Regions from separate parts of the Brevibacillus sp. NPDC058079 genome, predicted to be linked through region 1. Evidence: riboswitches for the same ligand, from Rfam matches in the RefSeq annotation. Region 1 holds a riboswitch; the other holds the start of a gene.
What was found. Region 1 has a riboswitch for S-adenosylmethionine ahead of ACFVS2_RS08945 (aminotransferase class I/II-fold pyridoxal phosphate-dependent enzyme). Riboswitches for the same ligand answer to the same signal wherever they lie in the genome.

Region 1 (7,352 bases):
GGTTGTCATTGCTCATTTCCGTGAATTGTTTCTGAAGGCGGTGGAAAGAGGAATGATTCAGTTCCACCCGAAACAACCCGCCTGTTTCTAGGGTAATGCCAGTGTGCAATTGCCCCAGCTCACGAAAACTGTCAAAGAGCCGAGATACGTACCGAGCATTGCGACCAATTTCATCCATGTACCGCTTTTTGGAATCGATTTCTTCTAATACGACAGCTGGTATGACAATTTCATTGTCAGCGAAAGAAAACATCGCCCTAGGATCTTGCAGGAGTACGTTTGTGTCCAGTACGTAGATTTTCTTCAAAATCTCGCCTCCTATTCCCCTTCTTAAATACCTTATGCAATTTTTGGAGGGATGCTCAAATGCGGCGACGTGATGTACTACAGTCTATGTTCAGGTAGACAGAGATAGACGACCCATTGGCAGAATGAAAATGGGCAGCCCAGAACAAAATACTTGTAACCCTGCCCTCCTCACGAAGGAAGGCAATACTGGGAAAGGGAGAATGCCTGTGAAACGGATCATGATCTTCTGCCTCGGTTTTAGCTTGTTGCTTACAGCATGCATGTCGGGCAATAAACCACCGGCGAATCAGGCTGCACAGCCGAAGCATGCCACTCATACTCAACGCGTTCAGCAAACAGCTCCTAAGCCTGCTTATAATCAATCTTCGCAAGCTACCGCTGATCGTCTGGTCCAACTGGCAACACGTGTGAAAAGAGTACACAGCGCGACTGCTGTGGTCTTGGGCAAATATGCCGTAGTCGGTATTACTGTGGACCCGAATCTGGATCGCCCAGAAGTCGGCGTCATTAAGTATACGGTTGCGGAGGCACTGAAAGAAGACCCTCAAGGAGCGAACGCTGTCGTAACCGCAGACCCCGCCGTCGTACAACGGTTACGGGAGATGAGAGATGATATTCGCCGCGGTCATCCTGTTGCCGGAATTACGGAAGAGTTAGCGGATATCGTAGGTCGGATCATACCGCAACTACCGCGCAGTGTGCAGCCTCGCGAAGAAACACCTGCTCAAGTAAAAGAAAAACGCATGCACAAAGAGCCACAAGGACAAAACAAGATCAACGTAAATCGTACAGGAACACCTTAAAAGAAAAGAGGTATCCCCCGAATTTAAGCCCGGGAGAATACCTCTTTTTCTTTATGGACTGGTGCTTCAGATGGCAAATGATCCAAAGCTTGCTTCAAATCTGCCACCAAGTCATCGAAATCCTCCAAACCAGCTGACAGCCTGATCAAACCATCTGTTATTCCCCTTGCAGCTCTTTCCTCAGCAGGCATCGCTGCATGTGACATCGTAGCTGGGTAGGAGAGAATCGTTTCCACTGCCCCGAGGCTGACAGCCACAATCGGCAATTTTACGCGATCAAACAACGCTTTTGCTCGCTCGCGGCTCCCTACATCAAAAGAAAGAACAGCCCCATGACCGGTCGCTTGTTGTGTTTGAATCAGGTGACCGGGATGATCCTCCAGTCCTGTATAGTAGACTCGGCTTACCTGTGGATGCGAAGACAACCAGTCAGCCAAGCTCGCGGCTGTTTTCGTACTGACATCCAGTCGGGCTTTCAATGTTTTGAGCCCACGCATTACGAGCCAGCAGTCCTGCACACCCAAAATCGCTCCCATGCCATTCTGGATAAAGTAGAGCTGTTCCCCTAACGCAGCCTCTCTGGTCACAGCCAGACCTGCCACGACGTCGCTATGCCCTCCGATAAACTTCGTTGCACTATGAATGACCACATCTGCGCCAAGCTCCAATGGCCGCTGGTAATACGGTGTAAGGAATGTATTATCGACAATGACGAGCAAGCCGTGCTCCTTCGCGATACGAGAAACCGCTGCAATATCTGTCACCTTTAAGGTGGGATTGGAGGGGGTCTCCAGGTAAACCCCTTTCGTTGCCGGTGTAATGGCCGCACGAACGGCTTCTGTATCTGTTGCATCCACGAACGTAACGGAGATGCCCATTCTCGACAATACCTTGGTCAAAAACCGAAACGTGCCACCGTATACATCTTCCGCCACTACTACATGGTCTCCAGCTGAAAACAACATGAACACGCTGGAAATGGCAGCCATGCCAGATGAGAACGCGAAACCGCGTGAGCCTCCCTCCAGAGACGCAATGGCTTCCTCCAAAGCCTGCCTGGTCGGATTGCCTGATCTGGCATAATCGAATGTACCTGGCTGATCGATATCAGCCTGATGAAACGTGGAAGCCTGATAAATTGGAACCGACGACGCACCTGTGAACGGGTCAATGCAAGTCGAACCGTGGAGGAGCTTGGTTGCAAAATTCATCGTACACTCCCTCCTACGACCAAACTAGCATTCAAGGCCTGAAACAAATCGGCTACGACATCATCTGGATGCTCGATGCCAACCGACAGTCGCAACAATCGATCACAAACACCGACATGCTCTCTGACTTCTTGCGGGATATCGGCGTGAGTTTGCGTCGCCGGATACGTACACAATGACTCGACACCACCCAGACTTTCTGCAAAGGACACGATTTGCAGATTTTGCAGGAACAATCCCACCTGCTCTGCATCACGTACGCGGAACGATACCATCCCACTATGCCCAGTCGCTTGATTCACCTGGATCTCATGTCCCGGATGCTCTGGCAGACCTGGATAAAATACCTCAGCCACTGCTGGATGCTCACGCAACTTTTCCGCTACAATCAAGGCATTGGATTGGTGGCGCTCCATCCGCAATGCCAATGTTTTCATCCCGCGAACGAGAAGCCAACAATCTTGCGGTCCGAGTACAGCACCGATTGAATTGTGCAAAAACCGGATTTTTTCCGACAACTCTTCTCCTTTTGTTACGATGAGTCCCGCCAGCACATCGTTATGTCCTGCCAAATACTTGGTTGCACTATGTAGGACGATATCTGCACCAAGCTCTAGTGGGCGTTGACAATACGGGGTTAAGAATGTGTTGTCTACAATCGTCAGGATCCCGTGCTGTTTCGCCAATTGTGTTACTGCTCGAATATCAGTAATCTGCATGAGCGGATTGGTTGGCGTCTCGACGAAGATGGCCTTTGTATCCGGGCGAATCGCATCATTGAGTGCACGAATGTCACGCAAATCCACGTACGAAAACGTCAGACCGTAACGAGAGAGCACTTGCTCGAACAATCGATAGGTTCCCCCGTACAGATCGAGTGAAACGATCAGATGATCCCCTTGGGAAAACAAACCCATGACAGTATGAACAGCAGCCATTCCTGAGGCGCAAGCAAATCCTGCATCCCCTGATTCCGCTTCAGCGATAGTCTCCTCCAAAATGGTTCGAGTAGGATTAGCTGTGCGTGTATAATCATATCCAGTGCTCTGGCCCAAGGCAGGATGGCGATAGGCTGTTGCATAGTAAACAGGAAAGCTCACCGCCCCTGTTTTTTCGTCTCTGCCTACTCCCGCCTGAATCAATTTCGTTTCCAATTTCATGTCTGTTTCTCTCCCTCCAATTGTGTACGAGGGCATCAAAAAAGCCCCCTTTCCTCTGAAAGAAGGCTTTGTTTACGTCACCGTAAGCAAATCCTTCTCATCTTTCAGAGTTTGATAACTCTGCAGGAATTAGCACCATTATCTCCCTGTTAAAATACAGGTGATTGGTTGCCGGGCATCATCGGGCCAGTCCCTCCGCCGCTCTGGATAAGAAGATTGCTATTCAATTTGATTGACCCTAATACTAAAGGATCGGCAGGATTCTTGTCAACAATTTATTTCCACCCGTTAATTTGCATCTTTCAAGGCGGTCATAACTTGATTGTCCAGCTTCGCTGCCGCATTTTTGTCATACGTCTTTTCATATTGTGGTTCTACGGAAATACGGGAACCGTAAAACATAATATCACGAACAGCCTCAATCTTGATTTCTGCCATGGCCAGCTTGAGCGGAACACCTTCCAGTCGGTCTGTTTTGACGACAGCACGACCATTAATGGCGAAAGACGAGCCGGCACCGATCAAATGCAGGACAACTTGCGGTTCCTTCGCAATATTAGCCAAAATACGTGAGCGATTATCCACGGCAAAACGAATCATATCGGCGCTGACAGCATACGTCCAGGACAAAGAGCTGAGCGATGGTGCCCCTGACTCATGGTCTACTGTGCCCAAGGTAACAAAACGCTCCTTTTGCAAGAGCTTGAATAAATCTTCGGAAAGAGATTGGGAAACAGTTTCAGCCATTTCAAAGCCTCCTAACAAACGTTTTGTACGTTCATTTTACCCTTCGCTTAGCTGATAGGCAAACGTTTCCTCTTCACCTTGATTCTGGTTGTCTTTTTCCCTAGACTGGTAGGTAACGATACCGAATGATGGAAGGGGTTGGACACCTTGTCGCCTACAGACCGCCTCATGCAGCAAATTGATCAAGTCCTTGAAGAGCTTCAGGAAGTTCGGAAGGTAAATGAGCGGATGCATAAAATTGCGATGTTCCTGGAAGATATTCGACTAGCAGATGTGATCCAAAATTACACAGCCCCGCGCAAGCTGCTCTGGATCAATTTCCTCGCAGGTCTTGCCCGGGGTCTGGGGTTGACGATTGGTACTGCTATCGTTTTGGCTTTCCTCGGCTCCCTCTTGACGCAATTTCTTTCCATCCCCATTCTGGGGGATTACATCAGACAATTGGTGGAGTACGTCGAGACGTACAAGCAGCGACCTTAACGCTAGAGCCTAGTCTCTGTCGTCACGATCATCATCGACCTGGTCATTATCGTCATCATGATGTTTGTCGTGCTTTTTCCAATAGCCATACGCGTTGCCGTTGGGATGCTTATCTTTCTGCTTCCCTTTTTCTTTTTTCTTTTTGTCATCATCATCGTCTTTATCCTCGTCTGTTGGCTTCACAGGCTCGACAATGACTTTTGTGCTTAATGCAACGTCAGCTTTCTTAACCAGCTTATCGTCTTCATACAATGCGAATTGAATCGATTTGGCGCTAAAGGAATGGTTCTTGTACGACAACGTCAAAGAAAACTCACCTTTGTCATTCGGTTTAATCTCTTTTTTCTTCCCGTCAGGAGCGATCACAAACAATTCCGTATCGTCCTTTTTATTCCAGCCGCTTACTGTCCCCTTCACCTGAATGGACTTGGCGGCAGGATTGTTTACAGCAGTCGCCTTGATGGCATATTCGGTCGCTTGATCCTTATCAGGAGCGTTAACGATTTCTACCTGAACGGATTCGGAATCAACCTTCTTGCCATCCTCGTAAACCTCGATCAAGGCTTTTTGATCTTTTGCTGCTTGTACATCCTTTAGTGAAACGGTAAAGCTCCCTACACCATCCCACAGCTTTTTCACGTTTGCGTCTTTTTTCACGCCATTATAGGTGACAGTTACTTTGTCTGCCCCCTGCTTGACAATTCCTTTTACTTTTAATTCCTTTTTCTTCGCATCCAATACAGACATGGTATGGATGATCATTTCCTTATCTTCTTCTGCTTTTGGAACGATCTTTACCTTTTCGCTATCAACCAACTTGCTGCCTGCATAGGCACTTACGGTTACATACGGTTCATAGGATGCATCAGGAGCTTCAAAGCTGACCGTAAAAGAGTGCTCGTTGGTCGGCACGACTTCAATGATGTCGGAATTCGGCTTTTTCACAACCACTTTGGTGACATCCGAAGTCACAATCCCCTTTATGTACACCTTGTTATTTTCAGTCTTGGCATTTACACTCACGATTTCTTCATCATTGTCTGTTAGGCGCACTTCCAGCCAAATATCGCTGTAGTACTCATTGTAGATACGCTCCCACTCCGCTTTGTTTTCTTCCATAAACGTTTGGAGCTTCGTGTTCAAGTTGATTTCTTCTACAATGATGTACAAGTGGTCCGCTTGATTTTTCAAGAGCATGTTCAATGTGGTTGGATCATTTTGAGCAAGTTCTTTCAGATTGTAGCGTGTGACTTGCTTGCCCTCGTCATTCATGACTACCTTTGTGGCACTTGGACTAGCAATCGAGCTTGCATCGGCAAAAATTGGCGTCAAGCAGCCAAGAATACCTGCAGCTGTCACCACCGCTAATACGGGCTTGGTCATGTACTTTTTCAATGGTAGTTCCCCCTTCTGTCTGCCAAAATCCCCCTGGTTGCTTGGGGCATGAATATTGACGGGAAATCATTTTCAAAAGTTGCATCATCCACGAAACCGCATCTTATTACCTATAAAATGCCCTTGATACAAAAAAACTCCCCCTAACTTCCGAATCATTTCGGTAAGTGGAGAAGAGTCTTTGTCCCGTTAGTTGCAGTTGTACTTCGGTTCACTTTCAATCGCGGCCAATAAAGCTTCGACTGATTCAGCAGGGTATCGCACTTCCATGGACTGTGAATCAGCGTTCCCAAATAGCACGTACCAGCTGCCTTCCTGACGATAGCCGATATCGCTCATTTGATGATCCTCTTGCAGCAATTGCAAGAAAAAAGCAGCTGTCTCCAAAGCAGAGCGATCTTCTGCTCGCGCATCGGCAACCACTTGAATTTGGAGCCAGTTAAAAAGTGCATCTTCACGCTTCACGCGGTTCTCCTCACTTTCGCCCAGTTTGCTCTGGCTTGATCCGTACCTTTACAATCACGAGAATCGCGATCGCCACCAGCATTGCACTTTTCACAGGTAGCTGCACATCCAAAATAGCGAAAATGAGAGCTCCAGCAAATAAAAGGATGTACAAGAGTAAGGTTTTCAAAATAGGCATACGGATACGGGTAGCAAAGCCGAGATAATAGACAATAATTAATTCCACAAACAAAATCCAAGCCCGATATTTATCAGCCCATATGCGAAAGCTGTCATATGCTGTGAGCTGATCTGGATTAGTTGGCACATAGGTTGATGCGATTTGTATCCAGTCCATCACTTATCTCTCCTGTCTTCAAGCGGTGAAACTCCTACCGCTTCACATGCCACCTCATAGGCGGAATGAAGCGAATAGTCACTCCTTTTTTCTTAGGAAAACGCTATCTTTCTTACTTTATCAGGTGGTGGATTCTGTGTCAAAAAACGGTAGGCCCTTCCAGGTTGCTGGCATGAATTTCACCGCACATGCTATGATGAGGATATGTCAGTAGAAAAAGGTGGGAATAAGATGAGCTTGTATGATATTGCCGTCAAAACGATTTCCGGTGAAGAGAAGACATTGGCCGCCTTCAAAGGGCATGTCCTGCTAATCGTGAACGTCGCTAGCCAATGCGGCCTTACCCCTCAATACAAAGGGCTACAGGAGCTGCATGAGCGCTATCAGGATAAGGGTCTCGTCGTTCTCGGCTTCCCTTGCAACCAGTTCGCTGGACAAGAGCCAG
Region 2 (7,352 bases), on a different contig from region 1:
GCCTGAGGGAATGGCAGCAGTGGCGCTTGATCCAGGAGGCAGTATCGATACCTCCATGCTCCAATCATGCTCACCAGAAGATGTGGACACGGCACCGAATCCGGTAGAGTGGAGCCGTGTGGCGGTACCGTACATCATGGGGCTTGGTCCGCAAGACAACGGAAAGTCGCTTACCTGCCCACCAGTGAGAAACAACTGAATATCTTTACCATTGATTTACCACGCTGCCGAGAATCCATCGGCAGCTTTTTGGTATGAAAAAATCTCCCGTCGATTGGGAAGTGCCAATCAAGGGAGAAAAGAAGTAGTGTAATGAAAAAGCCGCTCAGTCCTGTAAAAGGATCGGGCGGCTTCTTTGCAGTTGAAATCAGTATTTAGCAACCTCTGCTTGTTTTTCCCGATGAAAATAAGCATGTAACAGACAGAGCAGAACCGAACCCGCAGAGACAAGCGTTGCCAAGAACAGGGTTGGATTAATGCCACCATGGTCATACATGAACCCCATAGCTAAAGGCCCCAGCAGCCTTCCACCAGTTGTAATCGCCCCAACTACCCCCAAATAAAACGGTGCATTCTCCCCAGTTTTTTCCGATATAAAGGTAGGAATAGTGGGCGAGATGAGCATTTCTCCAAAAGTAGTGATAACCATTCCGATAACAAATGCGTAATAACTACCGTGGTAAGCCAGCATACACCCAAAACCGACAGCATACGCGATGGCACTGACGACGAGTTGGGCAGACAAGCTCTGATTCAACAGCCGCTTGATCCAGGATGTGATGGGTTGGCCGGCAAAAATGATAATCCCGTTGATAGTCCACAGCCAGCTATACGAAGACAGAGGCATACCTTGTTCGGTAATATAAGGAGCGACGCCTGTGTTCCATACCGTATTGGAAAAGAAAATGAATGCTGCGCCCAATGCCATAAACAAGTACAATTGGTAGCGGAATAGCAGGGTAAAGTTGTTTTTTTCGCGGTGTTTTTTCTGTTCCTCCTGTTGCTCTCCGACCAGTTCCTGATGAGATATGTTCTTCATAAAAAGGAAGAAGAACAAGGCAAACAATAAGGTGCTCGTGCTGTTGAACCAAAAAGTAAGCTGGAAGGATAAAGTGGCAATGACGCCTGCCAATGCGGTTCCGATTGCCATCCCCAAATTATTACCGACGTAGACGATATTAAATAATTCGCGACGCTGTTCCTTCCAACGGAAACCAATAAATGCTTGAATGGCTGGAAATGACAGGTTGAACGTAAAGCCAAGCCCCATCATGAGAATCAGGTAGACAGGCCAGCTCTGAACGAAAGGAATGGAAAATTGAATAAGTCCTTGAAAAATCAATGCACCGACAATGAGACGCTTGGCACCCAGTCGATGAAATAACGAGCCGCCGATGAATTGGCCGAAGATTCCAGCCAGAGATTGGATCATCAGGACAAATCCAGCTTCTGTCATCGAGCGTTGCAAAATGGTATGTACGTATAAGGTAGTAAGTGGCCACATAAAGGCACTCCCGGAGGAGTTAATAAAGCTGGCGATGAGGAAGAAAATGGCCTCACGTGGATAGCGATTGAGAAAAGCTGACGGTGATATCACGCGATTGCACCCCTTATCATTAAGGATAAGAATAGTATAGCGAATATTCAAAACTTTGTAAATTAAAATGTTTACAATGTCACAGGTACCCAAATATAGGCTGCTCCACTTTTGTCGAATTCGAGTATACTAGACAAAGTGGAGAGATGACATCAACTGAGGATATAGAGAATAAAGGTGGACTTTATGAAAATATGGAAACGAGTGTTGCTTCTTTTGCTTGTCGTGATGGCTACGACAGCTGGATACTACGGATACTCTTTTTATCAATTTGCTCAAAATATTCAAGAGCCTAACATCGCACCGCCTAGTGGTGGGAATTCCACCAAAGCAGCAGAAATACCAGAGTGGGATGGCAAGGAACGCGTCAATATTCTGCTGATGGGAGTAGACCGCAGAGGAATGAAAAATAACGGGCTTCCTCGTTCTGACTCCATGATGCTGGTCAGCATCGATCCTACGGGGAAACGTTATGACATGTTTTCAATCCTACGTGATACGTATGTAGATATTCCCGGTAGAGGTAGCTCGCGGATCAACTCTGCGATTGTAGAAGGTGGACCTGAGCTAGCAATGGAAACGGTTAGTCAGTTCACTGGAATTCCAGTAGATCGTTACGTGATTACTGACTTTGAAGGCTTCAAGGCTCTGATTGATGCAGTAGGCGGAGTCGAGATCGATGTAGAAAAAAATATGTATTATCATGACCCGACAGACAAAGGTGCTTATGATATTAATCTGAAAAAGGGTCTGCAAAAGCTGGATGGAGACAAAGCCTTGCAATATGCTCGTTTCCGCCATGATGCGACCTCCGATTATACACGGACGGAGCGTCAGCGGAAATTGATGACGGCAGTCGTGGATCAGATGAAGAATGGTACGACGCTGATGCAGCTTCCTACGATTTTGAAGGAAGTAACACCGTATGTTCAAACCAATATTAGTTCGGTGGACATGCTGAAGCTGTCTGCACTCGGATTAAAATTGAATACGTTAGAGCCTGGTAACTATCAGTTGCCGCCGATGGGGATGTTCCGTGAATCGCACCGTGCAGGTTCCGTTCTGGTTCCGGATGTCGATCAGGTTCAGTCGTTTGTCCAGGAAAAAATTGCACCTCCTACAGAAGCAACAGATCAACCTGAGGGAGAAAAGAAAAGCAGCACGCAAAACTAAGCGTGCTGTTTTTTTGTGTTTTTTAGGAAAAGGATCCATCTATCGTTCAAAGAGAAGAGGGATGGCAAATATGACGCAGGCCGAATGGAGAAAGATGTACAAAGATGCGACGTTTCGCTTCCGCGTAAAGTCGACAATCATCCGCAACGGTGTCATGGATTAAAAAACTTTTCCTTCTATTACTATTGACGTGATATTTCCGAAAAGGATATAATCCGTTTTGTATCATGATGAAACCCAAAAAACGAACATAATATACGTAGATATCTTTCTTATCAAGAGAGGCGGAGGGACAGGCCCTATGAAGCCCGGCAGCCGGTTCATTTTCGAATGAACGTCGCGGTGCCAATTCCTACAGGATTTTTTTGATCTTGTATAGATGAGAAGGGTGGATGCGAACGTATACATTGCGTTGCAGCCCCTTTTTCGTTTATTGAAAAAGGGGTTTTTATATTTTATTAAGATTGTGGTCGGGAGGTGGATGCGTTGATCCAACTGCGTCATTTGCATAAAAGCTATCAAGTACAAGGTAAAACCATCCCAGCATTAACGGGGATCGACCTTTCCATAGAGCAAGGAGAAATATACGGGATTATCGGACACTCTGGTGCAGGGAAAAGTACGTTGATCCGGTGCATCAATTTGCTGGAGCGCCCAACTTCAGGGGAAGTTATTGTGGACGGTGTCGATTTGACAAAGCTGGATGAAGGGAAGCTGCAAGAAAAGCGCCGCTCAATCGGCATGATTTTTCAGCACTTCAACTTGCTGTCTTCTTCGACAGTCGGCGAAAATGTCGCTTTTCCGCTCAAGCTAGCCAAGCGTCCGAAGGCAGAGATTGATAAGAAAGTAAACGAGCTGCTGAAGCTGGTTGGCTTGGAGGCGCATAAGGACAAATATCCGACCCAGCTGTCTGGCGGACAGAAGCAGCGTGTCGGAATCGCCCGGGCGCTCGCGAATGATCCAAAAGTGCTGCTCTGCGACGAAGCTACATCGGCTCTCGATCCGCAGACGACGAACTCCATTCTGGCACTGCTCTTGGACATCAACCGCAAGCTGGGGTTGACCATTGTGTTGATTACCCATGAGATGCACGTCATTCGCTCCATCTGTGATCGTGTTGGCGTGATTGATGGAGGAAAGATCGTCGAGTCGGGTAATGTACTGGATGTATTCCTTCGTCCGAAGCATCCAACGACACAAGAATTCGTGGAACAAGTAGCGGATTCTACAGAGCTGCGCGAAGCAGTTGAGCACGAAAAGGCTTCGGGGATCCGCACCATTGCTCGTGTCACCTTCCTCGGAGAAAAAACGTACCAGCCAATCCTGTTCCAAACGATGCAAGAGACTGGCACGGTGTTCAGCATTTTGCAGGGAACGATCTCCCGCATGAAGGATACGCCGTATGGTCAGTTGGTAATCGAGCTGGAAGGCGATGTTGCACAGAATCAAAAGACCATTGAGACGCTGCGCCAACGTGGCTTGGAAGTAGAGGTGATATAAATGGACTGGACATTCGAGAATGTGGATTGGGCTGAAATCGGCGTAGGTACGATGGACACGCTCACGATGCTCGGCTTTTCCACCCTGTTTACCGTCCTGATTGGTTTGCCGTTGGGCATCATTCTGTTTTTGACTTCACGCGGACAGCTTCTGCAAAACCGCACTTTTTATACGATCGCATCATTCGTTGTCAACGTATTGCGTTCGGTACCGTTTATCATTTTGATGATCTTGCTGATTCCTGTGACGAAAATGATCGTAGGAACTTCACTCGGCGTACTTGGTGCCATTCCGCCGCTCGTATTTGGTGCCGCTCCGTTTTTCGCGCGTTTGGTGGAAACCTCTCTGCGTGAGATTGATAAAGGTGTGATTGAGGCTGCACAATCTATGGGGGCTTCCAATTGGCAGATCGTCTGGAATGTCCTTTTGCCAGAGTCTAGATCGGGCCTGATCGCGGGTATTACGATCACGACGGTTACGCTGGTCTCCTATACAGCGATGTCTGGGGTAATTGGCGGTGGTGGTTTGGGTGACTTGGCGATTCGATACGGATACCAACGTTTCCAAACCGATGTCATGATTGTGACTGTTGTTATTTTGCTGGTGATGGTACAGATCTTACAATCGCTGGGGGACCGTCTGGTTCTGAAATTCAGCCGTAAGTAGGATTTTTCCATATAGGGTTTCAAATAATAAGATAAATACATGCAAGGGGGAAATCATTCATGAAAAAGCTAGTCGTATCTGTACTTTCTACTGTGTTGGCATTTTCTTTGGCAGCTTGCGGAGGCAAAACGGAAACAGCACCCGCTCCAGCTGAAGGTGGCGCACAAGGCGGACAACAGGAAGTAACATTGAAGGTAGGCGCTTCTCCCGTTCCACACGCAGCAATCTTGAAATTCGTTCAACCAAAACTGAAAGAACAAGGCGTGAACTTGGAAATTAAAGAGTTCACCGATTATGTACAACCTAACGTTCAAGTGAACGAGAAACAACTCGACGCTAACTTCTTCCAGCACAAGCCTTACCTGGAAGACTTCAATAAAGGACAAAACATGAACCTGGAGCCAGTAGTGGCTGTACACATCGAGCCATTCGGAGGTTACAGCAAAAAAGTAAAATCTGTGGATGAATTAGCTGATGGCGCAACAATCGCGCTGCCAAACGATCCAACAAACAGCGGTCGCGCACTCGCACTCTTGGAGAAAAACGGCGTGATCAAGCTGAAAGAAGGCGCTGGCATCAGCGGTACAGTGAAAGATGTTGTTGAAAACAAGAAAAACCTGAAGTTCAAAGAAGTAGAAGCAGCAATGCTGCCGCGCGTTCTGGAAGAAGTAGATCTGGCATTGATCAACACCAACTATGCGCTGGAAGCAAAGCTTGTTCCAACCAAAGACGCCCTGTTTATTGAAGATAAAGATACTCCATACGCAAACTTCTTGGTAGCTCGTCCTGACAATAAGGATTCTGAAGCAATTCAAAAGCTGGCAAAAGCACTGAACTCACCTGAAGTGAAAAAGTTCATTGAAGATGAATACAAAGGCGCGATTATTCCAGCGTTCTAAAGTAGAAATAATTGATCGATCAACAAAAGCCCAACTGGTCTCGTAGCTGGTTGGGCTTTACTTTTGTTTACAATATAATGAATTTTCATAAAATTAAATTAAATCTATAGCAATCCCGTTTTCAACCCAATTCCCGTCGAGTATATTGTGTTTGAAATGAGAAAATATAGATAAGGGGGAATTTTCTGATGAAACGAAATCTCAAGTTGTTTCTTGGCGCGATGCTGGTCGCCGGAACCGTGTTAGCTGGATGCTCCACGAGTACGCAGCCATCAACGGCAACCCCTCCAGCTGAGGGAACCGCAGCGACCGCTGAAAAGCCTGCAAATGCAAAGACGCAGGTATTTCGGGCGAACATTATGAGTGAGCCTGCGACAGCGGACCCTGGTCTTGCGAAGGATACCACTGCGGGAGCGATCGTTCGTGCTACGTTTGATGGCTTGACTCGCTTCGATGCAAACGCAAAGCCAGTGAATTCGGTAGCATCCGATGTAAAGATCTCTGATGACAAGCTGGTGTATACGTTCACGCTCCGTGACTCCAAATGGAGCAATGGTGATCCAGTAACTGCCCATGACTTCGTGTATGCATGGAAGCGTGCCCTCGGCAAGACATTTGGCGCGGAGTATGCCTATCAGTTGTACTACATTAAAAATGCGCAGCTGATTCACAAAGGTAAGGCGAAGCCCGACGAACTCGGTGCGAAGGCAATCGATGACAAAACACTGGAAGTCACGCTTGAGAATCCAACGCCTTACTTCCTGGAGCTGACGGCTTTCTACACGTACTACCCGGTTAACCAAAAAGTAGTGGAGGCCAATCCAAAATGGGCAAACGAAGCGGCGACGCACGTAAGCAACGGTCCATTTAAGATGACAGGGTGGGAACACAAGAGCAAGATCGTGCTTGAAAAGAACGAGCACTACTGGGATAAAGACGTAGTGAAGCTCGATCGCATTGAGTTCGCGATGATCGAAGACGATAATACAGCCCTGTCCATGTTCGAAAACGGTGAGCTGGATTGGGCAGGTCAGCCACTCGGTGGACTTCCCACCGATGCGATCCCGACACTGAGAGACGCGGGCAAACTCGTTGTTCATCCAAAAGCGACGATGTACTGGTACAAACTGAATACGACAAAAGGGCCGCTCAGCAATGTGAAAATTCGTAAAGCCTTGGCATACTCGGTTGACCGTAAAACCATCGTAGATAACATCACACAAGTGGGCCAAGTGCCAACGATGGGGATGTTGCCGCAATCCATGATTATCAATAAAGATGGCTACTTCAAAGATAATGATGTAGAAACGGCCAAAAAGCTGTTGGAAGAAGGTATGAAGGAGCTTAACGTGACAACGCTGCCTCCGATCACCTTGACTTACAATTCAAGCGACAGACATAAGAAAATTGCCGAGGCGCTTCAGGACCAATGGAAACAAAAACTTGGCATTGAAGTAAAGCTCATGGTGAAGGAGGCCACTGTTCACATACAGGATATGCATGAACTTAATTACGAA

Region 2: linked by a shared signal. The riboswitch ahead of ACFVS2_RS28400 (methionine ABC transporter ATP-binding protein) and the one ahead of ACFVS2_RS08945 (aminotransferase class I/II-fold pyridoxal phosphate-dependent enzyme) in region 1 are both predicted to bind S-adenosylmethionine.

What each region holds. Positions count from the first base shown of each region.
Region 1 covers NZ_JBHVSO010000002.1:472,853-480,204, forward strand. The annotation lists gene ACFVS2_RS08930 (PhoH family protein) at 1-307, opposite strand, end outside; gene ACFVS2_RS08935 (YhcN/YlaJ family sporulation lipoprotein) at 510-1,112, shown strand; gene ACFVS2_RS08940 (trans-sulfuration enzyme family protein) at 1,136-2,323, opposite strand; gene ACFVS2_RS08945 (aminotransferase class I/II-fold pyridoxal phosphate-dependent enzyme) at 2,320-3,483, opposite strand; SAM riboswitch class I at 3,578-3,697, opposite strand; gene ACFVS2_RS08950 (pyridoxamine 5'-phosphate oxidase family protein) at 3,772-4,230, opposite strand; gene ACFVS2_RS08955 (DUF5665 domain-containing protein) at 4,399-4,710, shown strand; gene ACFVS2_RS08960 (hypothetical protein) at 4,720-6,105, opposite strand; gene ACFVS2_RS08965 (hypothetical protein) at 6,295-6,570, opposite strand; gene ACFVS2_RS08970 (YlaH-like family protein) at 6,581-6,907, opposite strand; gene ACFVS2_RS08975 (glutathione peroxidase) at 7,139-7,352, shown strand, end outside.
Region 2 covers NZ_JBHVSO010000013.1:17,169-24,520, reverse strand. The annotation lists gene ACFVS2_RS28415 (SDR family oxidoreductase) at 1-199, shown strand, start outside; gene ACFVS2_RS28410 (MFS transporter) at 368-1,597, opposite strand; gene ACFVS2_RS28405 (LCP family protein) at 1,784-2,770, shown strand; SAM riboswitch class I at 3,040-3,156, shown strand; gene ACFVS2_RS28400 (methionine ABC transporter ATP-binding protein) at 3,257-4,270, shown strand; gene ACFVS2_RS28395 (methionine ABC transporter permease) at 4,271-4,936, shown strand; gene ACFVS2_RS28390 (MetQ/NlpA family ABC transporter substrate-binding protein) at 4,996-5,835, shown strand; gene ACFVS2_RS28385 (peptide ABC transporter substrate-binding protein) at 6,024-7,352, shown strand, end outside.